Regions from separate parts of the Blautia sp. 1001283B150304_161114_C9 genome, predicted to be linked through region 2. Evidence: predicted binding sites of a transcription regulator. Region 2 holds the regulator's gene; each other region holds the start of a gene.

Region 1 (7,918 bases), on a different contig from region 2:
ACTTTTCCTACCTGGCCTTTGATGTAGTTTACGCCGTACTGTTCTACGGCTCTTCTGTAGAACTCATCGAAGTTCTTACCAGGTGTACGCACATCAATATAGAATACGGTTACATTTGTATCCGGATATTTATCACGAATCAGCATTGCATGTTTTGCTGTGTACATACAGCAGATCTTGGAACAGTATGGCTTTCCTCTGTCATCAGAACATCTGCTTCCCACACACTGGATAAATACCAGCTCTTTCGGAGCCTTTCCGTCGGAAAGACGCTCTAAGTGTCCTTTTGTAGGACCTGCTGCGTTCATGATACGTTCCAGTTCCAGGGATGTGATAACATCTTTACTCTGGCTGTACGCATATTCATCATATTTGTCAAGTTTGATGGTATCAAAACCTGTGGCAACTACGATTGCACCGTATTTCTGTGTTACGATCTCATCCTGCTGATCGTAATCAATGGCTCCTGCCTGACATACTTTGGAGCAGACACCACATTTTCCTGTTTTAAATTTCAGACAGTTCTCACGGTCGATAACCGGAACATTCGGGATTGCCTGTGCAAATGGAGTGTAAATAGCAGTTCTGTTATTTAATCCTCTGTTAAATTCGTTCGGAATCTTCTTGGACGGACATTTTTCCTGGCAGACACCGCAGCCTGTACATTTGTCCATATTTACACTTCTTGCTTTCTTTCTGATATCAACGGTGAAATCACCTACGAAACCGCTGACATGTTCTACTTCACTGTATGTATAGATATTGATCTTCTCATGTGCTGCTGCCTCTACCATCTTAGGTGTGAGGATACATGCAGAACAGTCAAGTGTCGGGAATGTTTTATCAAGCTGTGACATTCTTCCACCGATACTTGGAGTCTTCTCTACGATATCTACTTCATATCCTGCATCTGCGATATCCAGGGCTGTCTGGATTCCGGCAATACCGCCGCCGATGATCAGGGCTCTCTTTGTAACACGGCTCTCTCCTGGCTGAAGAGGTGTGTTTAAGTTTACTTTTGCGATTGCTGCTCTGGCAAGGATCACAGCTTTCTTTGTAGCCTCTTCCATATCCTTGTGGATCCAGGAGCAGTGCTCACGGATATTTGCAATCTCCACCATGTATGGATTCAGGCCAGCTCTTTCAGCTGCTTTTCTGAATGTTGCCTCATGCATACGTGGAGAGCATGAACAGACAACAACGCCTGTCAGGTTTTTCTCTTTAATGGCTTCCTGAATTTTAGCCTGGCCTGCTTCTGAGCACATGTACTGGTAGTCTTCTGCATGAACGACACCCGGCTCTTTGGCAGCTAATTCAACAACTTTTTTTACATCTACCGTAGCGGCGATATTACTTCCGCAATGACAGACAAATACACCAATTCTCTGCACGCTGGCTTACCTCCTGTATCTTCTGAATGCACTTACCAGAAGCTGCTGTGGCAGTTCCGGATCAAGAAGCTGTGGTATCTCATCTGCTTTCAGATAATCGCCGCCTTTTTCACGAACAACTAACTGTCTTGCTGCATCGATGATCTTTCCCGGTTTTACATCTCTTGGACAACGCTCTACACAGGCGAAGCAGGAAAGGCATTTCCAGAGAGACTTTGAATTGACAAGTGCTTCGATATCTTCATTTACAACATAGGATACAAACTGATGTGGCTTGATATCCATTTCATTGAAAGATGGGCAGGTAGCAGAACATTTTCCACATTTCATACATTTCAGCGGATTGGTTCCGGAGATCTCTTTGATCTTTTCTGCTGCTGAATGCTGGTTTCTCATTTTGCCACCTCCTCTTTTACTCCGAGGGCTTCTGCAAGGAGCTCTGTGAAATAATATACAGGCAGTTCGCTGGAAGCGTTTTTATTTAAATTATATTTACACAATGGACAGGCTGTGATCAGCATATCTGCGCCAAAGCCTTTCGCACTATCTTCGATTTTCTGACACATGTTCTGAGACATATCTTTTTCTTTCAGAGAAATGTAACCGCCGCAGCATTCATTTCTGTATGGATAGATTACCGGTTCTGCCCCAAGTGCACGGATGAAATCTTCCATGATTGTCGGATTCTCCGGATCATCAAAAGCCATGATCTTGCCCGGACGTAATAAGAGACATCCGTAATAGGCTCCGATTTTCTTTCCTGTAAGCGGGTTTACTACCTTCTCTTTCAGCTTGTCGAAACCGACTTTGTCGCGAAGTACTTCCAGATAATGGAGCACTGTTGTCTCGCCTTCATAAGGCTCATCAAGCTGCATGTAATTATTTGCTCTGGTGCGGATATCCTCCACATTTTTCATATCATCATTGACACGTTTGATCACGTGATGACAGGCAGAGCAGATTGTTACCAGATCCTGGCCCTTTTCTTTGGCCTGATTAAGAGCACGTACAGAAGAAAGCTTCGTAGCAATTTCGTCAGTTCCCAGAGGATAAACACCTCCGCAGCACTGCCAGTCTTCGATCTCTTCCAGTTCAAACCCAAGTGCTCTGGCGCTGGCTCTGGCATATTCGTCCAGATCTTTCGCCTTGTTTCTCAGGGTACAACCCGGATAATAACTGTACTTCATACTTAACATTATCCTTTCTTAGTTGTTCAGATAAATTCATGTTGCTCAAATAATGATATCAGGGTCCAAAAGCAATTTGCCCCGATATATAGCGCCCGTAAATAACAGTCGCTAGTCTTTGTCTTTTTTTTAACAATATATGGACAAAAATATAAATCAAGTCTAATACAATTACTTTTTATATCTTTGTTGAGACATAGAAAATAAAAGAGTTCGCACACCCTTCCTCCGCAATTAAAGGAGTGTATCAGCTCGATTTCCGAAAAATATTATATCATATTGACAACATTTTAACAAGAGGTTTTTGATAATTTTTTTATCACGCATCATTGCTCAATTCTTCTGATCTAAATTAATCTTTTTCAGGCAGATAAAATCTTCCGCTTTTCTATTTACTCACAATCATAGTATCTTTCAAAAAATTAATAAAAATATTATTTATATATTTTTTTGCTTTTGATATATGTAAGCCAAAATTCGTCTGTTTCCGCTTACAGTACAGAATTTTGGCTAATAATTAAAAAGGAGTAAACAGTAATATGGATTCAGAAGAACAGGCTGTACCTGTACTTCTGAATGTTTTGTCTGATATATTATTAATTAAGGTCAATCTGAGCAATAATTTCTTTCAGTGCATCTGCACTCTTCTTAAGCTGTTCGATCTCAGCTTTTGTCATTCTCATTGGAACTTTGCCCTGTACACCATTTGGTCCTACCAGAGTTAATGTACTCAGGCATACATCATCGATTCCGTACTCTCCATGCATCATAGTAGATACTGTAGAGATAGACTCTGAAGAAGATACAAGAAGGCTGCAAAGTTTGCATACAGAAGAGGATACTGCATAGAAAGTTGCACCTTTCTTGGAAATGATCTCACCGCCAGATTTCTGTACATACTGAAGCATTGCTTCTTTATCAATCGGTTCAATATCCTTACCGAGTTTCTTCTCAAGGTCGTAATATTCATCCACACTTACACCTGAAATATAGGCACCAGACCACGGAATAAAGGATGTATCTCCATGCTCACCGAATACATAGGCATGGATATTACTCTGTGCAATCTGGAAATGTTCGGATAATCCGCAGCGCAGACGTGCAGAGTCAAGAATTGTACCGGAACCAAGGATCTGGTTTTCTGGAAGTCCGGAAATCTTTGTAAATACATAAGTCATGATATCAACCGGATTGCTTACGATCAGATAAAGGGCATTTGGAGCTGCCTTTACGATCTCCGGTGTGATAGATTTGAGGATATTTACATTTGTCTGTGTAAGTTCAAGTCTTGTCTGCCCTGGTTTACGGGCAATACCGGATGTGATGATAACGATGTCAGAATCCCTAGCATCTTCGTAGTCTCCGGCAATGATAGAGATAGGATCTCTGAAGCAGGTTCCCTGGATGATATCCAGAACTTCACCTTCTGCTTTCTTTTTGTTGATATCGATCAGAACAATTTCAGATGCGATATCCTGGCTTGATAAAGTGTACGCGATGGTAGATCCGACGCTGCCGGCTCCAATGATAGTAATTTTACTGCTCATAATCTTAATACTCCTTTTCTCCTAACAAAATTGACGTCTTAATGATAACACATTGTCAAAAAATTGACAAGAGCTTTTGTACAGAAATCTGAACAATTTTTTCGTTTAAATATTTGTTTGGAAGCATAAAATTGTTTGTTAGTTTGATATAATTTTCACATTTTCCTATTGGAGTAGATACTTGCACGAACAAATCCCCAACCACTGCTTATTGCTTTTTGCAATTTAAGCAGTGGTTGGGGATTTCCCTGATTTTTGATTCGGTTAAGTACAGTATCTGAAAGCTTTATCTGTCAGAATACGTGCAAAGATTAGCCCTAATGGCAACGCTGCAATGATAAGGATCGCAGACGCAAACCAGGATGCAGCTACTGATAATGACATAATACCAAGATTATAAAATCCTCTGTATAAATATAATCCCGGAACCATGATAACGATTGAGGGAACTGTTACAGATATCCTTGGATATCCGACTTTATTCTTCAACAGGGACGCCAGAAGTCCCGCAGTAAGTGCACCAATAAATGCGGCTGCAGCAGGAGGAATATTTGCAAGGTCTACCAGTTCCAGTCTCAGAGTATTGGCAACTGCTCCTATCCCGGCTGCTGCGACTGACAGACGAACCGGGCTGTTAAACATGATAGAGAATCCAAACACTCCGCAGAAACTTGCAAGAAGCCTGAATAAGATCCACTGCTCTGTTGACAGTGAAAGTTTTATAAAATCTACAGGTTTCAAATGCAGGATCAGTGCCATGATCCATGCTGACATAGTAGCTACCAGAATAACGATCAAAGCATAAGTCAGACGTTCTATTCCTGAACGCATATCCAGTTTTGCAAGGTCAATACCACTGGTAATAAACGGAAATCCCGGTATGATAAAGAGCATTGCACAGATATATCCCGCTTCGTGCTGAACAGAAATACCAAATAATATTTCTCCAAGTTTGAGCAGACCTGCATATGCAAAACATGCCAGAGATACAGAAGACACAATACATAAGAACAATGTAAAATGGTGTTTGGTCAGTTTGCAACGGAGATAATTTCCAATTCCTGCCCCGACAAATGCACAGAACATCTCGATCGGACCGCCCCCAAGAAGAAATGTAAATCCGCAGCATGCGATCGCTGCAGCAAGTCCCAGTGCAGGCGGGGAATATAAACCATGTGTTTTTTCAATATTGTCAAGAAATGTATGCAGCTGTTCTCCTGACATATGTTTTCCTTCTTTTTCAAAGTTTCGGATAAAGTGTTCCAGACGATTTAACTTCAAAGTATTTACGCCTGTATTAGTCAGGCACAACGACTGGGTAAAACCATTTTCTCCGTCATAACATGTATATTCAATGGACATCAGACCAATATCCGCCGTACACGTAATGCCAAGTGCTTCTGCCAGTGTATTCATGGAACTTCTCACTCTCCATGCTCCGGTACCGCATGAGAGAAACATAATCCCCACACGTCCGATAACAGATGCTTTCTCTGCGATGCTGGAATCTACAACTGGTACATTTTCCCCATTTTCATCTGTATACTCATGCCAGGCAACATCCATATGGTTCTTTTTAATCACTTCCTGCGGCATTTTTCTCACTTCCTCATTCTATATTGTCAATCGGATAAAATCATCCGCTTTGCTACTTGCTTGATTTGTTAAAGCTGCAGACTGTCATTTCCTGCTTTCTCCATCATTTTCTCTCTGCATGCCAGTACGATTCCGTCAATCTCGTCTAAATGCTGCAGCATTTTTTTCTCAAATTCATGGATAGGAAGAAGAATTCCAATTTCATCATAGGGTTTATCCGGATTCTCTTTCTTCAGACCTGTTTCCTGTCCGTAGTATACCATGGCTCTTGGGGCTTCTTCCTGAATCTTCTGGAAAGCATCCCATACAACGGCATATGCCTGTGCTTCTGTCAGACCCAGTTTACAGGTGTCGGGAAGTGCATAAAGAGCCAGGACACCACGTTTACGGTTATCTTTTTCTTCTGTAATGTTCAGACCTTCTGTATAGGTACGGACAAGATCATAACCATCTGCAAGATACAGCGCAGATCTGGGGGCACATTCATGATGTTCATATGTTTCCTTGAATTTTGCATATTCTCTGGCTGAAACCTTTTCCCCGGGAAGAAGTTCTCCGGCTGCATCTGTAAGGAGCACCGGGTTCTCTCCTGCTTTTCCGTGGAATTTCTTCGGGATCAGATAAGCCTCCCTTAACAGGTCAAACATACTTCTGCCGCATAATTCCAACAGCAGTGCACTGATATCACCGTTCTGGTACGCATGAAACAATACCTGCAGGAAATGATCTCTGTCATTATCTGTCAGACGATGGTCGTCATCTATATGGTCATAAAAAACTCCGCTTAATCGTCCGGATGCTTCCGGCGAAGCCAAAATTTTAGAAAAAATTGTTTCTACTGCTTCTTCTCTTGGCAAAACTGTACTCATAATTAACTTCCCCTTTCCAATCGTGTCAGATTCTTTTTTCGGTTTTCATTATAGTCTTGCTTTTAGTAATGTCAACATAAAAAGAGGGAATTTTCTGATATCAATTTTACATAGATGCAAGCTAAAAATTATATAAAAAAGACATTCCATCCACTGAGGTAGAATGTCTTTTCTCATAACTTATATGATTCTTTTGAAGTTACGTTCTATATACACAGTGGAAACCATTTTTCGATTACACACTGATGTACTTTTTCTTTTTTATCGTAGTTGATCCCCACCAGCAAAATATCTCCTGTATACTGCTGTAATGACTCTGGATATTTTCGTTCTTTTATCTGATTCAGAGCAGTTTCTGCGTCTTTGTTCCATTTCAGTTCGACGAGTAATGCAGGATAATAGTCTCTGTACAGTGGTTTGGGGATGAAGACGAAATCTGCGAAGCCTCTTCCTGTCGGGAGTTCCCGGATTGGCTTAAAATAGTATTTTATTGCACTTAAGTAGGCAATGCTGAGTACACTGCTCAGGGAATTCTCGTTATTGTACTGAATCACTGATGTGTATTCTGCATGGATTTTCTCTATCTGTTCAGCAACTGTTTCTGCATCCATTTCCCAGGTGGCTTCCAGCAGTTTTTCAGATTCCTGCTGGAATTCAATCAGTTCATTCCATTTATTTCGTTTGGTTGCGGCACGAAATTCCTGACGGATTTCTTCATTGGGAATGTAAGCTCTCTGGGTTCTCTGGTCGTAGGCAAGGTAACCCAGGTGAATCAGCAGAGTCAATACATCATCTTTGTCTGCGAAGCTGACCATATCATTCTGAAATTCATTCACATTTACTTCTACAGAGGAACCGGACAGCATCTCTATAATGGATGTCCGCAGACCATCAAAATCCATGTTGATCAGTGGCAGGATTGACAGATAGGTTCCTGTCTGTGACCAGTAGCTCTGGAATGTCCGCATAATTGTCAGATTTACTAACGCATTGGGATTATATACATGGTAATCTCCAAGACGGTAACCATCGTACCACCGCCTCACTTCTGCAAAATCTATCTCATATTTTTCACACAAATCGATTACTTCATCTTCATTAAAGCCGATATATGGTGTCAATGGGCCGGCATTAAGCATTGTAAACTGGGTGAAATTATTTAAGGCAGACTGGGTTTTTAATTTCTTTATCGGTAAAATTCCGGTCAGATATGCAAGTGCGATATATTTTGATGCCTCAATTCCTTTAAACATGTTTCTGAGAAAGTCAATATACATTTCCTGCGCTGCCTGATTATGGGCTTCATCACGGATCAGAACATCCCATTC
Region 2 (7,918 bases):
GTACCATAGCCGGACTTCTGTCATACTCATCTGCTCTTGCAAAATGAGTAAACATACCCTCAATCTCAAGATTTGGAAGTTCTGAAATTTTTTTAATTTCCTCTACATTTTCCTGTGCATCCGCAAAACCGATCCTGGTCATTCCTGTGTCCAGAGCAATATGAATATGTACAGTTTTTTTCTGCAGAACCGCTTCGTCTGAAAGTTTCCTTGCCTCCTCATATTCGCACACTGCAGGACGGATCTCATAACGGACAAGTTCCGGAAAATATTCATCAAAAACAATTCCAAGGATCAGGATTGGTTTTGTAATCCCGGCTTCTCGCAGATGAATCGCTTCTTCCGCAGTTGCAGCCGCAAATCCCCAGATATAATCATAATCCTCAATGAGATGTGCAACCGGCACCGCGCCATGTCCATAAGCGTCAGCCTTTATAACTGCGATCATCTTTGTCTCTTCTGCAATATTTTTTCTCATTTCCCGGAAATTATGTTCTACTGCATCCAGTGAAATGACTGCTTTTACTCTGCTATCTTTCTTCATAATAATTTTCCTCTGTTATTTTTTCATGTTAATATCTGCAAATTGTTTCACAGATTTACTGCCTCAAAATGAATATTCTATCTTAGTATTTCCGGCAGAAAACAGATGATATCTCCTGCGGTCATCCCTCGCTGCCCTACTGTTTCAGCAGCCAGATCACCTGCCAGCCCATGCACATATACACCAAGTGCAGCCAGCATAACAGGAGAAAATTTCTTTTCTGCTGCCAGATACATACACTGTATACCGGCAAGCACACCGCTTAACACATCTCCACTTCCCGCTGTAGCCATTCCTGCATTACCCGAAATGTTCAAATACATATCTCCAAAAGCATCTGCCACCACAGTACAGGCATCCTTCAGAACGCAAACCGCTCCAGACTCCTTTGCATAATCAGCTGCGGTCTGTGCCAGACAATCCTGGATCTTACCGATTTCTTTTCCGCACAGACGACTCATCTCACCAATATGAGGTGTCAGGATCACATGTTCCCCGATAAAACACTTCCAGTTGTCATGGACTGACAGAAGATTCAGGCCATCTGCATCCAGAATTACTGTTTTTTTACACTCAGCTGCCTTCGCCAGGAACCACTGAGCTCTTTCCCTGCTCTGCGCTCCGGTTCCAAGACCCGGTCCTATCACAAGCACATCACACCAGTCAAGCATTGCCTGGTTTTTTTTCTCATCAAAATCACAGGTGATCATGGCTTCCGGCAACAGTGTCTGCAACGGAATCCTGTTGGCCTCCACGGTCTGAATTCTCACCATTCCCGCAGAGCTTTTCAGAGCAGCTGCTGCACTCAGATATGCAGCTCCGCACATTCCTTCGCTGCCAGCTATAAGAAGAACCTTGCCGAAGGTTCCTTTATTTCCATAGGGAACTCTCTCCGGAAGCATTTTCAAATCTTCACGTTCCAGATGATGCATACAGATTTTCTTTCCGGGTATGGAATAGATTCCGATATCCGTAACAACGATCTCACCGCCATACATGCGTCCGGGATAAAAACACAGCCCTCTTTTGCGAAAAGCAAAGGTAACCGTAAGATCTGCCCGGAATGCAATCCCCTTCTCAAATCCGGTATCTGAGTCAATCCCGGATGGAATATCCACAGCTACTTTATACGCAGATGCCCGGTTCATTGTACTGATAAGCTCTGCATATTTTCCCTCTACAGGTCTGCTCAGTCCAACCCCAAAGATGGCATCTACTATAGTAGTATATTCATCCGGATCCAGGTTATGCACCCGGGGCACCTGATAATATTCTGCTGTTTTAAGCTGTCCGGCAGTTTCAGCAGTCATTTTCTCTTCCTTACCCGCAATATAATACCAGGTTCTGACTCCTCTCAACTGAAGCAGTCTGGCAATTGCCAATCCGTCTCCGCCATTGTTGCCGGTTCCGCAGACCACAAGGATTTTCTCTTTTTCTTTATTCTTTAATCTCTGTACAATCTCCTCAACCGTCTTTAATGCCGCCCTCTCCATAAGTACCGGAGAAGATATCCCGGCTTTCTGAATCGTATTATGATCCAGTTCTTTCATCTCAACAGCAGTTACAATCTCTCTCATCTGTTCACCTCCTGTTTACAATAACACATTTACATACAAGAGAAAAGCTGTGATCAGATGACCACAGCCTTGTGTTTCACAGTTATCCCTTACATCCCTTCATGTTCCTTTCTGTACTCACTCAGGTTATAGGACAAAGTCATAAGACTCTCTGAAAGATGTACGTTCTCTACCATTACATCCTCCGGGGCATCCAGATCAATATGTGCAAAATTCCAGATTGCCTTAATTCCATTATCAATTAAAATCTTTGCCATCTCTTTGGCTTTATTTTTAGGAAGAGTCAGGATCGCGATCTCAACCTCATTCTCCTTCAGAAACAAAGGAAGATCGCTCAACATCTGAATCTCAATTCCACGAACTGCAATCCCCTCAAGTACAGGATTGACGTCAAAAATACCAACCAGCTTAAATCCGCGCTTTTCAAAATCCACATAATTGGCCAATGCCTGTCCCAGATTACCGGCACCCAGAATAATCATCGGATGTACAGTATCCAGCCCAAGGATCTTACCGATTTCTGTATACAAATAGCGTACATTATAGCCGTAACCCTGCTGACCAAAACCACCGAAATTATTTAAGTCCTGACGAATCTGGGAAGCCGTCACATGCATCTTCTTGCTAAGATCATTTGAAGATATACGCTCTACATTCTCCTCCATCAATTCACCGAGGTAGCGGTAGTACCGCGGCAGACGCTTGATTACCGCTTTCGAAATTTCCTTAGCTTCCACAAATTTTCCCTCCTTAGCTTATCTATGTCAATTATACCCAGATGTTATTTTATTGTCAAATTAAATTTGTACTTTTTGACCAAATATTTCTGTATTTTTTTATCAATTTCATTCTGAAAAATTCCCCGGAATATCATATTTTCTTCCATGCATCCATCCGGTGCTTTCTTTTCCCTGGACAAAATCTCTTAAAATGCTTTCAAAAACAGGCATTTTCGATTATAATAGTACGCGGACAAATTACAAACGGAGGAATTCCTATGATTTTATCATGTCAGAATATCTGTAAATCCTTTGGCGAAAAAATCATTCTCAAGGATGCCAGTTTCCATATAGAAGACCGCGAAAAGGCAGCTCTCATCGGCAATAACGGTGCAGGCAAGACGACTCTGCTGCGAATCATTATGCATGAGCTCTCCCCGGATTCAGGAAACGTGGTACTTGCCAAAGATAAAAATATCGGCTACCTTGCCCAGTATCAGGACATTCATGGCCATCATACCATTTACGAAGAACTGATTTCCACCAAACAGCACATTATTGATATGGAGAATCGTCTGCGCTCTCTGGAACAGGAAATGAAAACCACCACCGGAGATGCTCTGGACAGCCTGATGAATACTTACACAAGACTGAGTCACCAGTTTGAACTGGAAAATGGTTACGCTTACAAAAGTGAGATCATGGGTGTATTAAAAGGTCTTGGTTTCACAGAAGAAGATTTCGAACGCCAGATAGAAACTCTTTCAGGCGGCCAGAAAACCCGCGTAGCTCTGGGTAAACTGCTTCTTGCCAGCCCTGACATTCTTCTTCTGGATGAGCCTACCAACCATCTGGATATGGAGAGTATTTCCTGGCTGGAAACCTATCTTCTGAATTACCCGGGTGCTGTATTTATCGTATCCCACGACCGTTACTTTCTTGACAAAGTCGTAACAAAAGTTGTGGAAATCGAAGCAGGAAATATGCGTATGTACAGTGGCAACTATTCTGCCTATGCCCTGAAAAAAGCCCAGCTGCGTGACGCCCAGTACAAAGCCTACCTGAACCAGCAGCGGGATATCAAACATCAGGAAGCAGTCATTGCCAAGCTGAAATCCTTTAACCGCGAGAAATCTATCAAACGTGCAGAAAGCCGCGAGAAAATGCTGGATAAAGTCCAGCGCATTGATAAACCACAGGAGATTCAGAATCAGATGCGCATTTCCCTGGAACCAAGATTTGTCAGCGGAAATGATGTCCTTACTGTGGAAAGTCTTTCCAAATCTTTTCCCGGACAGACACTTTTCAGTGACATCTCCTTTGAGATCAAACGTGGAGAACGTGTAGCCCTGATTGGCAATAACGGCACAGGCAAAACCACCATGTTAAAGATCATCAATGGGCTGATCGATGCAGACAGCGGCAGATTTACTCTTGGTTCCAAGGTACAGATTGGCTACTATGACCAGGAACACCATGTTCTTCATATGGAGAAAACTATTTTTGAGGAAATCTCAGATGCTTATCCCACACTTACGGAAACAGAAATTCGAAATATGCTGGCAGCATTCCTTTTCACAGGGGATGACGTATTCAAACTGATCTCCGCTCTGTCCGGCGGAGAAAGAGGTCGTGTTTCCCTCGCCAAGCTGATGCTGTCCGAAGCAAACTTTCTGATCCTCGATGAGCCCACCAACCATCTGGATATCGCTTCAAAAGAGATTCTTGAAGAGGCATTGAACAGTTACACAGGAACAGTATTCTATGTTTCCCACGACCGTTACTTCATCAACCAGACAGCTACCCGGATCCTGGATCTGACCAATCAGGCAATTGTAAATTATATCGGAGATTACGACTATTATCTGGAGAAAAAAGAAGAGCTGACGGAAAAATATGCTCCGGCTGCCGCTCAGGCTGTGACAGAAGCAAAGCAGGCTTCTGATAACAAGCTTTCCTGGCAGCAGCAGAAAGAAGAACAGGCCCGTCAGCGAAAACGCGAGAATGAACTAAAAAAAGTAGAAGCCCGCATCGAAGAACTTGAGACCAGAGATAAAGAGATCGACGAGACCATGATTCTCCCGGATATCTGCACAAATGTGGCAGAATGTGCGAAACTTAGCAAAGAGAAAGCCGCCATTACCGAAGAATTAGAAGGATTATATGAAAAATGGGAAGAACTTGCATAATGCAGGTTCTTCCCATTTTCGCAGTTTATAACTTTTTACAGGTTTCTCCGCTGCAGTGTGATCCTGCCCGGAGAACTTTATAATGTTATAGAAACATTACCGGATAATTTCTGACATTATAAAATTTCATCCAGTCTCTCTCTGATGGCAAAGATGAAATCTTTGCTGTTCAGTATTGTCACATCCTCAAGAGAAGTGATCAGCGCAAGGTCTTTTGTCATCTTACCGCTTTCAATCGTCTCCAGAGTCGCCTTCTCCAGTTTATCAGCAAATTCCATCAATTCTTTATTGTCGTCCAGCTCACCTCTTTTTCTCAGAGCTCCGGTCCATGCAAAAATAGTTGCTACAGAGTTAGTAGATGTCTCCTCACCTTTCAGATAGCGATAATAATGTCTCTGTACAGTTCCATGAGCAGCTTCATATTCGTAATATCCCTGTGGAGATACCAGTACAGATGTCATCATAGCCAGAGAACCAAATGCTGAAGAAACCATATCGCTCATAACATCTCCATCATAGTTCTTGCAGGCCCAGATAAATCCGCCTTCAGCCTTCATGACACGAGCTACGATATCATCGATCAGGCTGTAGAAATATTCAATGCCTGCTGCCTCAAATTTCTCCTTAAACTCATCCTCATAAATAGTTGCAAAGATTTCCTTAAAACGTCCGTCATAAATCTTGGAGATCGTATCCTTGCCGCCAAGCCACAGGTTCTGTTTTGTATCCAGTGCATAATTAAAACAGCATCTTGCAAAACTTGTGATAGAATCATCCAGATTGTGCATACCCTGAAGCACACCCGGTCCCTCATAATGATGGATTAGCTCTTTTCTCTGCTGTCCGTCTGCGCCTTCAAATACCAGATAAGCATCTCCGGGGCCGTCAATATACATCTCTGTGTTCTTATACACATCACCATAGGCATGACGTGCGATGGTGATCGGTTTCTTCCAGTTCTTAACACATGGTTCAATACCCTTCACTACGATTGGGGCACGAAAAACAGTTCCGTCAAGAATTGCACGAATCGTTCCGTTAGGACTCTTGTACATTTTCTTTAAGGTATACTCTTCCATTCTTGCCTTATTAGGAGTGATAGTTGCACATTTCACTGCTACGCCGTACTTCTTTGTAGCCTCTGCCGCATCAACAGTTACCTGATCATCCGTTTCATTTCTGTATTCCAGACCAAGGTCATAATACTCAGTGTTCAAATCAATATACGGAAGAAGAAGTTCATCTTTGATAATTTTCCAGAGAATTCTGGTCATCTCATCTCCATCCATCTCCACAAGTGGTGTCTGCATCTGAATTTTTTTCATGTTAATCCTCCTCTTTGGCTCTTATCCAGTTAATTATCATGATAGCCGAAAACAGACCGTTCGTCAATGCTTTTATACACTAGAGCGTATCTGAAAAATCATTCCCGCAATCTGTACGCCCCACTTTGCGGATATTTCACCCGCATTCAGTTGCCGTAGCCCGCTACGGCGCCCTCATCCGGGCAAAATATCCCACAAATTGTGACGCACATCTTGCAGAAAGCCTTTTTCAGACACGCTCTAAAGCAATAATTTTGTGAAATAAAAGATTACTGATCACAGTTCCATAAAACGTTCCAGATCCAGTTCTCCCCATCCCTGCTGATTCTTTGGCAATCCCATATCCCTGGCACTTTCTTTCAATTTCATCTTAATCTGAACATTAGTCAGCTCCGGATTCTTCTCAAGCATCAATGCCGCTGCCCCTGCAACCAGAGGTGTAGACATAGAAGTACCACTCTTCACTCCATATCCGTTATCTGCTCCCGGTGCACAGGCAAGAACATGATTCCCGGGTGCAACCAGATCCGGTTTACAAACACACTCAAAGGTAGGTCCCCTGCCGGATATGGCAGTCCGTCCTGTAAGCAGATCGCTGGAGCCTACTGTGATAATCTTCCGGCTGCTTCCCGGTGCTGTCACACTTCCTGCCTTCGGTCCCTGATTTCCTGCCGCAGCCACTACCACCAGACCTGCATCCCAAAGTTGTTCCACACCCGCAATCAGAACTCTGTGATCTTCTGCTCTCCTGCAGGTTGTTCCCACCGAGATATTCACTACACGTATCCCATAATATCTCTTATTCTCCAGAATCCAGCGAAAAGCCTGCAAAACATCTTCTTTCCTGCCATTTCCCGTTCTGTCGAGCACCTTCAGAACTATCAGGCTACACCCGGGGGCAATTCCTCTGATCCGTCCTTCCGAAGCCCTTCCGTCACCGCCAATGATCCCACATACATGGGTTCCATGAGAATTATCATCATAAGGTCTGATACGATGTCCGATGAAATCTTGAAACGCAAGTATTCTCCCTGTAAAATCTATATGAGGAAAAATCCCGGTATCCAGAACACACACACCCACGTGCTTTCCTGTATATCCGGAATCATCTGAATTCTTCATAAAAAATCCTCCGAATCATCTGGATAATGAAATCTTACCGCAACTGTTCATCAGGTCGCTGCAAAGACAATGAACATCTGCGTCTTACTTTAAATTATTCGGAAGATTATATTTTCGTGTCCGACAGTTTCTCCTGTCATATCTCCGTTTTTCTGTAAATAAAATGTATAAAGCTTCCATGATATGCAGATACTTCTGATATGCAAAACAACAGGCATATACAGAATCTGTTACAGAAATCCCGAAAAATATCCTTATAGCAATTTCATATAATAACTGTAACCATCTGCATAATATTAAGGAGACAAATTATGACTGCATTATTATTGATACTGGTATTTTTACTCTTTCAGACCTTCGTCCTGCTCTGCTGTGTAGCTGCCGGAAATGACGCTGCCTCCCAGGAAATCTCCGATCAGGAACAAATGGAATTTATCCGGGA
Region 3 (7,918 bases), on a different contig from region 2:
GCCATCCTACGACGGACTGTGTATCAATCCATGTATCCCGGAAGGATTTGGTGATTTCAGACTTACCAGAACATTCCGCGATGCTGTTTACCACATCGAAGTCAAGAACCCGGATAACGTTCAGAAGGGTGTTAAGAAAGTGGTTGTAGACGGCAAAGAATATGAAGGCTGCCTGATTCCATTTGAAGAAGGCAAGAAGGAATATCATGTAACTGTTTGCATGGGATAATGATTTCATTCTTTTTGCTCACGACAGATACATCATAAACAGAAAAGTCGATTTTCAGATATCATCTACAGGAGTTTACTTCTCCTGTGATGATCTGAAAATCGACTTTTTTATCTTTATGTTCCCTTATCCTGAACATTTCTTATCTTCACATATTTAAAGATATGACTGAGTCTGCATATACTGTCCGAGACTTAGAATGGTTAAGAAGAGACTTGGAAAAATTACAACAAAAAGGGAGCTACTCAATGATGAATAACTCCCAATTTTTTAAATCATATGTGTTACAAACGGCGTGTTGCAAACGTGTTACAAACCCGTTACAAACGACCACATTTTAACCATTTTTTACTACTCTGTTTGGACACGATAAATGCTTATTTTAAGCCATTTATTAGAATTTACCAGCTTTAGCAGCTTCCTCGATGGAAACAGCTACTGCAACTGTCATACCAACCATCGGGTTGTTACCAGCGCCGATGAGACCCATCATCTCTACGTGAGCCGGTACAGAAGAAGAACCAGCGAACTGTGCATCAGAGTGCATACGTCCTAATGTATCTGTCATACCGTAGGAAGCTGGACCTGCTGCCATGTTGTCTGGGTGAAGTGTACGTCCTGTACCACCGCCGGAAGCAACTGAGAAGTATTTCTTTCCTGCTTCAAGACGTTCTTTCTTGTATGTACCTGCAACCGGATGCTGGAAACGTGTCGGGTTTGTGGAGTTACCTGTGATAGAAACATCAACGTCTTCTTTCCACATGATAGCAACGCCTTCCGGAACGCTGTTAGCGCCGTAGCAGTTAACTTTTGCACGAAGTCCTTCGGAGTATGCTTTTCTGAATACTTCTTTTACTTCGTTCTTGTATGGATCGTATTCTGTCTCTACATATGTAAAGCCATTGATACGGGAGATAATCTGAGCTGCATCTTTTCCAAGACCGTTCAGGATAACACGTAATGGTTTCTGACGAACTTTGTTTGCTTTCTCAGCGATACCGATAGCACCCTCAGCAGCTGCAAAGGACTCATGTCCAGCCAGGAAGCAGAAGCACTCTGTTTCTTCTTCAAGAAGCATCTTGCCAAGGTTACCATGTCCAAGACCTACTTTACGTGTATCAGCAACGGATCCAGGAATACAGAATGCCTGAAGACCTTCTCCGATAGCTGCTGCTGCGTCTGCTGCTTTCTTACATCCTTTTTTGATTGCGATTGCAGCACCTACTGTATATGCCCAGCAAGCGTTCTCGAAACAGATTGGCTGAATGCCTTTGATCTGATCGTATACATTAAGACCTGCGTCTTTTGTGATTTTCTCAGCTTCTTCAATAGAAGCAATGCCATAGCTGTTTAAAACAGAATTGATCTTGTCAATTCGTCTCTCATATGATTCAAATAAAGCCATTTCCTGTTACCTCCTAAATTATTCTTTTCTTGGGTCGATAATTTTAACAGCGTCTGCAACACGGCCATACTGACCTTTTGCTTTTTCCCATGCAGTATTCGGGTCATCGCCTTTTTTGATGAAATCAGTCATTTTTCCAAGGCTTACGAACTGATATCCGATGATCTCATCATCTGCATCAAGAGCAATACCTGTTACATAACCTTCTGCCATTTCAAGGTAACGAGGTCCTTTTTTCAGAGTTCCATACATTGTACCAACCTGAGAACGAAGTCCTTTACCAAGGTCTTCAAGTCCAGCACCTACTGGAAGTCCTTCTTCTGAGAATGCAGACTGTGTACGTCCATAAACGATCTGAAGGAAGAGTTCTCTCATAGCTGTATTAATCGCATCACAAACTAAGTCAGTGTTCAGTGCCTCCATAACTGTAAGTCCCGGAAGAATCTCGGAAGCCATAGCTGCAGAGTGAGTCATACCTGAACATCCGATAGTCTCAACCAGTGCTTCCTGGATGATACCCTCTTTAACATTTAATGTAAGCTTGCAGGCACCCTGCTGTGGTGCACACCAGCCAACACCGTGTGTAAGACCGGAAATATCTTTGACTTCTTTTGCCTGTACCCATTTAGCTTCTTCTGGGATTGGAGCGGCGCCATGATGAACGCCCTGTGCAACTGGGCACATTTCTTCTACTTCGCGTGAATAAATCATTGTAAAACTCCTTTCAAGTATAGATTAACTTCATGTTGTTATACTCTCCACTGTACAGAACTGCTGAATGAACTGCACAGGATAAAACTCCGATGTCTGCTGAATGACTTCAGAGGAGTATGCCTAACAACCTAGTGTTATTTTCTCACAAAAGTGCTGATTCGTCCAGTCATAAATTGTAAAATTTTTAACCATCTTTGATTTTTTTGTGGTAAAATAGTTCTAATTTCTATTAATGAAGGGATTTCTATTATGACAACAAAGTTACCTGCTTCCTTTCTCCCTGCAAAATTTCAGGTTCTGAGCGGAAGCGCTTTAAAATTAATTGCTATCACCCTGATGCTGATTGACCATACCGGCTTAATGATCCTGTATAATTATTCTGCCACAACTGCAACCCTTTTCAGTTTCGGCGGCGTGGATTACAGCTGGTATCGGATTTTCCGGGATATCGGCAGGGCCGCTTTTCCAATTTTCTGTTTTCTGTTAGTGGAAGGATTTCTGCATACACATAACCGTAAGAAATATGGCCTGAATCTGTTTCTATTTGCATGTATCTCTGAGATTCCATGGAACTTCATGTTTACCAACACCTGGAGATATGAAAAACAGAATGTATTTTTCACCCTGTTTCTGGGATACCTGGCATTCTGTGCCCTGGAATACTTCTGGGATAATCAGAAAATGCAGCTTGTCTGCGTGCTGGCACTGCTGACTGTCTCTGTGTTTCTGAAGGCAGATTACGGATGGCGGGGATTTGTATTCCTGCTGATCATGTACTGGTTCCGCAACGATAAAACCGCCCAGGCGATCATCGGAAGCTGCTGGCTTTACTATGAATGGAAAGCCTGCTTTGCTTTTCTTTCCATTAATATGTACAATGGTGAACGTGGATTTGTAAAAGGAAAATTTCTGAAATATGTTTTTTACTGGTTTTATCCGGTGCACATTACCATTCTGGTAATCCTGAGAAAACTTTTATTTCATATGTAATATCAGGTACAACAAATATCTTCTATATCAGACAGACATAAAAATATAAAAGGGCAGGCTGTATGACTGAAATAATATCCTTCATACAACCTGCCTCTTCTATATTTTCAACTTCTCTTTTCTGCAACTTCTGTTTTTGACTTATAAATGTGATTTGCAGGTACGCAGCCTCTTACTGAGGAAAGTGGATAAATGTTGCAACAGCGTCCGATCACAGTTCCGGGATTTAATACGGAACCACATCCCACTTCTACGTTATCTCCAAGCATTGCGCCGAATTTCTTCAGGCCTGTTTCAATCTTCTCGTCACCATCTTTTACAACTACCAGTTTCTTGTCAGATTTTACATTGGAACAGATGGAACCTGCGCCCATATGGGATTTGTAGCCGAGAACTGCATCGCCTACATAATTGTAGTGCGGAACCTGTACCTTGTTGAAAAGTACCGCATTCTTTAATTCCGTAGAATTACCTACTACTGCACCCTCACCTATAATTGCTTTTCCGCGTATAAATGCACAGTGGCGTACTTCTGCTTCTTTACCTATGATGACCGGACCGTTGATGCAGGCTGTAGGTGCTACTTTGGCACTCTTGGCGATCCATACATCTTCTGACGGGTGGTCGTATTCTTCTTCACTTAAGGTCTGTCCCAGTTTCAGAATGAAATCTCCGATCTCCGGTAATACTTCCCATGGATATGTTTTTCCTTCAAATAAATCCTTTGCGATTGTTTCGTTCAGATCCAGAAGGTTTGAAATTGTAAAATCTTTTAACATAATATTTTCCTCTTTTCTCTCGCTATGATGACATGTTTTCTTTTATCTGTCACAAATACACACTACTTTGAAGCAGACGGCTTTCTGCAGGTACGTGACCGTCCCGCTGCGGACGTTGATCTGCCTGTTGTTTTCGCACTGTTTTTTTCAGATGAATCCTTATAATTCACTGCTGCAGCATCAAAGAACTGTCTCAGATATGGCTGGATATTGCTGTCCTCCACCTGTCTGGTGCGAAGGCGCACAAAATGTTCCAGCTTATCCATATATTCCTGTTCTGTAATACTGCCCTCTGCCACATAATTCAGTCCTTTTTCCCAGCTTGCAGTCAGTTCCGGGTTCAGAAGCTGTCTGATGGAGCAGTTTACCACATCAAAGATCATCTCTCCAAGAAGGGTTGGAGTGATCACCTGGGTTTTCTTATTGAGTGCCAGATATTTGATATTGCACAGTTTCTTAAGAATTTCCGCTCTGGTGGCACTGGTTCCGATTCCGCAGCTTTTAATCTGGGCACGAAGCTCTTCGTCCTCAATCAGCTGACCTGCATTCTCCATTGCAAGAATCATAGAACCGGAATTATAACGCTTTGGCGGCGATGTCTCGCCCTCTTTGATACTCAGGCTGTCCACAGAGAGTATATCACCTTTTTTCAGGTTCTGCAATGCGGCAAGAAGTCTGGTATCACATGCCATATCCTCAGCCGAATCATCAGCTTTGTTCCCGCCGTTTTTTCCTGTATCCGGATCTTCCTCTTCACTTCCTTCACTGTCCGCTGCACCGGTTCTGTTCACACTGCTCATGGCATCTGCTGCTTTTCGCTTCGCAAAAGAATTTGTGGCAACTTTTAAGTACCCTTCATCCAGCAGTACTTTAAATGAAGAAAAGAAGCTCTCATTCTGAATTTTTGTCACAAGACTGATCTTCTGATATACTGCAGGAGGATAAAAAATACATACAAACCTTCTGACAATGGTCTCATATACACGCTGCGCAGTAAGAGAAACACTTCTCAATGCGTTTAAGCCCTGGCCTGTGGGTACGATTGCATAATGGTCTGTGATCTGCTTATCATTAACATATCTGGTCTTCGCCAGATTTTTGTAATTTCCCTGTTCAATAATGTGCTGTGCGATCTCTGCTGTATGTTCATAATTACGCAGCCCGGAGATATTCTTATAAATCTCCTTTGCTGCCGCAGTAGACAACACACGGGCATCTGTTCTGGGATAAGTGACCAGTTTCTTTTCATACAGTTCCTGTACGATTTTTAATGTCTCATCCGGGCTGATCTTGAACAGCTTGGAGCACACATTCTGAAGCTCCGCCAGGTTAAATAAAAGCGGCGGGTTCCTGTTCTCTTTTTTCCGCTCGATTTTCTCTACTGTACATTGCAACGGCTGACTCACAGACAGCTCCTGTATCAGTTTTTCAGCATAGGCTTTCTCTTTAAATCCGTTCTCTTTATACAGATAAGGAGTCTGGAAATATCTGCTGCCTTCCACAGCTCTCCACTCTCCCTCAAAGTTTTCTCCCTCAAGGGCAATGCTACTGAGTACGCGGTAAAACGGAGTTTTCACAAATGCACGGATCTCGCGCTCTCTTCGCACTACCATTCCAAGTACACAGGTCATAACCCGTCCTACGGAAATGGCCTGATATTTCGTATTTAAATAATTTGACACACTGTTTCCATAACGCAGTGTCAGTACACGGGAAAAATTAATTCCCATGAGATAGTCTTCTTTCGCCCGAAGATAGGCTGAAGCAGAAAGATTGTCATATGCTGACAGATCTTTTGCCTCTCTGATTCCTCTCATGATCTCTTCTTCTGTCTGAGAGTCGATCCAGACCCTCTTTTCTTTTTTTCCATGAACACCTGCCATCTGTGCCACCAGACGGTAAATGTATTCCCCCTCACGTCCGGAGTCGGTACACACGTAAATGGTGTCCACATCCTCACGGTTAAGCAGTCCTTTGACAATCTCAAACTGCTTCTGCACTCCGGGGATCACTTCATATTTAAATTCGCGCGGCAAAAAAGGCAGGGTATCTAAACTCCACCTTTTATATTTGATATCATATTTTTCCGGGTAGCTCATGGTGACCAGGTGTCCCACACACCAGGTCACCACGCTGTCCTGAGATTCCAGGTAGCCATCCCGTCTTTGTCCGTTGATTTTCAAAGCTTTTGCGAATTCCTGTGCCACACTGGGCTTTTCGGCTATGTATAAAGCTTTTGACATATTATTTATCTGCACTCATCTTTCTGAGCGGCCATGCCAACAACAGGGCACCGCCCACCATATTTCCTAAAGTTACTACTACCATGCTCTTTACTATGGCTCCAAGGGATAATCCAGGTACCAGACAGTATGCGGTAACAAAGATTCCCATGTTTGCGATGCAGTGCTCAAATCCGCTTACAACAAATCCTGAGATACACATAACGATCATCAGGAATCTTCCTGCATCACTCTTTAATTTCATACCACAGAGCACACCAAGACAGACGAAGAAGTTACAGAGTACTGCTCTGAAAAACATCTGTCCGAGCGGAATACTCAGCTTGTTTCCGATAAATCCTGCAAAATAATCTGCTGTTCCGGACGCTCCGGCCCATACAAACAGCAATGCTAAAATTGCACATCCGACAAAGTTTCCAAGGTAGCTTACTCCCCATACCTTACCGGCCTCTTTCCAGCTTACCTGTTTATCATAGGCTCCGAACGCCATTACCATATTATTTCCTGTAAAAAGCTCGCCGCCTACAAAGCTGATCAGGAGCACTGCAATGGAGAATACTAATGCCCCCATAAATTTTCCCCATTCAGGCATGGTCTTGGAGAATACGTTTCCAACTACATTACTGTAGATCATGGCCACATCAATAAAAAATCCCGCCATGACCGCACGTATAAAGTACTTGAAAAAGTTGGTATTCACCAGGTTACTCTTGGCTTTCGCCGCATTTGACACTTTCTGTACATCTTCGTAATTCATAACTACACCTCCGCAATGTATTTTATTGAGAACATTATATCACCTGAATATCTGTTTCACAACCGAAATCGTCAAACAATTCAAGAATATTCATCAGATTTGTAATTATGTTCCATTATATTCGAAGATTTTTATAGCAATTCCATAAACTAATGCATTCAAGACAGTTCGGCAGAGCGCAAAAGACAAGAAAGATCTCTGCAGGCGTGCAGAGCATATCTGAAAGTAAAGCTGATTTTTTTATTCAAATACAACTGCTTTATCCTGCAATTCTGTTACATATCCGATAACACCGCCGAAGATATCCATACCTGCAAGCTCTTCTGCAAGGGCATCGGCTTCTTCTGCCGGTACTGCAATCAGAAGTCCGCCGGATGTCTGCGGATCAAATACCAGATCCTCCATCCAGAGTTCCTTAATCTCACTTCGTACTTCATCGCCTGCGAAGTCACGATTTCTGTATGCACCTTCAGGGATCAGCCCCATCTGTGCATATTCTTCAACACCCTCAATGATTGGAAGTTTCTCAGACTGAATCACCAGAGTTTTCCGGCTGCCTTTTGCCATTTCCAGACTGTGACCTGCAAGACTGAATCCTGTTACGTCGGTGCAGCTGTGGATCGTGTATTTAGATGCAATCTCTGCTGCATATTTGTTCAGCTTCGCCATGATCTTCTGGACTCTCTCAATTTCTTCCTGAGACGCCATTTCTGCCTTAATGGCAGTGTTAAGAATTCCACAGCCCAGCGGTTTGGTAAGAATAAGGATGTCTCCTTCTTCTGCGCCGTAATTTTTCCACAT

What was found. The regulator Rex, encoded in region 2, represses fermentation and respiration genes when NADH is low (regulators of the CRP and FNR family bind a similar motif). The targets are predictions, from matches to a motif close to ATTGTTAANTANTTAACAAT.
Region 1: I4V44_RS12725 (L-lactate dehydrogenase) is a predicted target of Rex. The motif match lies at 4,177-4,196, and genes of this name have one in related genera.
Region 3: I4V44_RS14805 (iron-sulfur cluster assembly scaffold protein) is a predicted target of Rex. The motif match lies at 2,521-2,540, and genes of this name have one in related genera.

The regions. Positions count from the first base shown of each region.
Region 1 covers NZ_JADPGO010000025.1:33,043-40,960, reverse strand. The annotation lists gene I4V44_RS12740 (CoB--CoM heterodisulfide reductase iron-sulfur subunit A family protein) at 1-1,391, opposite strand, end outside; gene I4V44_RS12735 (4Fe-4S dicluster domain-containing protein) at 1,398-1,787, opposite strand; gene I4V44_RS12730 (CoB--CoM heterodisulfide reductase iron-sulfur subunit B family protein) at 1,784-2,578, opposite strand; gene I4V44_RS12725 (L-lactate dehydrogenase) at 3,175-4,125, opposite strand; gene I4V44_RS12720 (threonine/serine ThrE exporter family protein) at 4,390-5,721, opposite strand; gene I4V44_RS12715 (DUF4866 domain-containing protein) at 5,790-6,590, opposite strand; gene I4V44_RS12710 (AAA family ATPase) at 6,797-7,918, opposite strand, start outside.
Region 2 covers NZ_JADPGO010000042.1:10,817-18,734, forward strand. The annotation lists gene alr (alanine racemase) at 1-544, opposite strand, end outside; gene I4V44_RS15615 (bifunctional ADP-dependent NAD(P)H-hydrate dehydratase/NAD(P)H-hydrate epimerase) at 622-2,121, opposite strand; gene I4V44_RS15620 (redox-sensing transcriptional repressor Rex) at 2,211-2,858, opposite strand; gene I4V44_RS15625 (ABC-F family ATP-binding cassette domain-containing protein) at 3,119-5,029, shown strand; gene I4V44_RS15630 (NADP-dependent isocitrate dehydrogenase) at 5,146-6,354, opposite strand; gene I4V44_RS18365 (DUF6783 domain-containing protein) at 6,427-6,504, opposite strand; gene I4V44_RS18370 (DUF6783 domain-containing protein) at 6,501-6,554, opposite strand; gene I4V44_RS18375 (DUF6783 domain-containing protein) at 6,531-6,614, shown strand; gene I4V44_RS15635 (S8 family peptidase) at 6,631-7,476, opposite strand.
Region 3 covers NZ_JADPGO010000035.1:11,271-19,188, reverse strand. The annotation lists gene I4V44_RS14815 (GH36-type glycosyl hydrolase domain-containing protein) at 1-229, shown strand, start outside; gene I4V44_RS14810 (GGGtGRT protein) at 624-1,634, opposite strand; gene I4V44_RS14805 (iron-sulfur cluster assembly scaffold protein) at 1,653-2,345, opposite strand; gene I4V44_RS14800 (TraX family protein) at 2,598-3,338, shown strand; gene I4V44_RS14795 (UDP-N-acetylglucosamine pyrophosphorylase) at 3,446-4,117, opposite strand; gene I4V44_RS14790 (DNA topoisomerase) at 4,180-6,360, opposite strand; gene I4V44_RS14785 (formate/nitrite transporter family protein) at 6,362-7,117, opposite strand; gene selD (selenide, water dikinase SelD) at 7,358-7,918, opposite strand, start outside.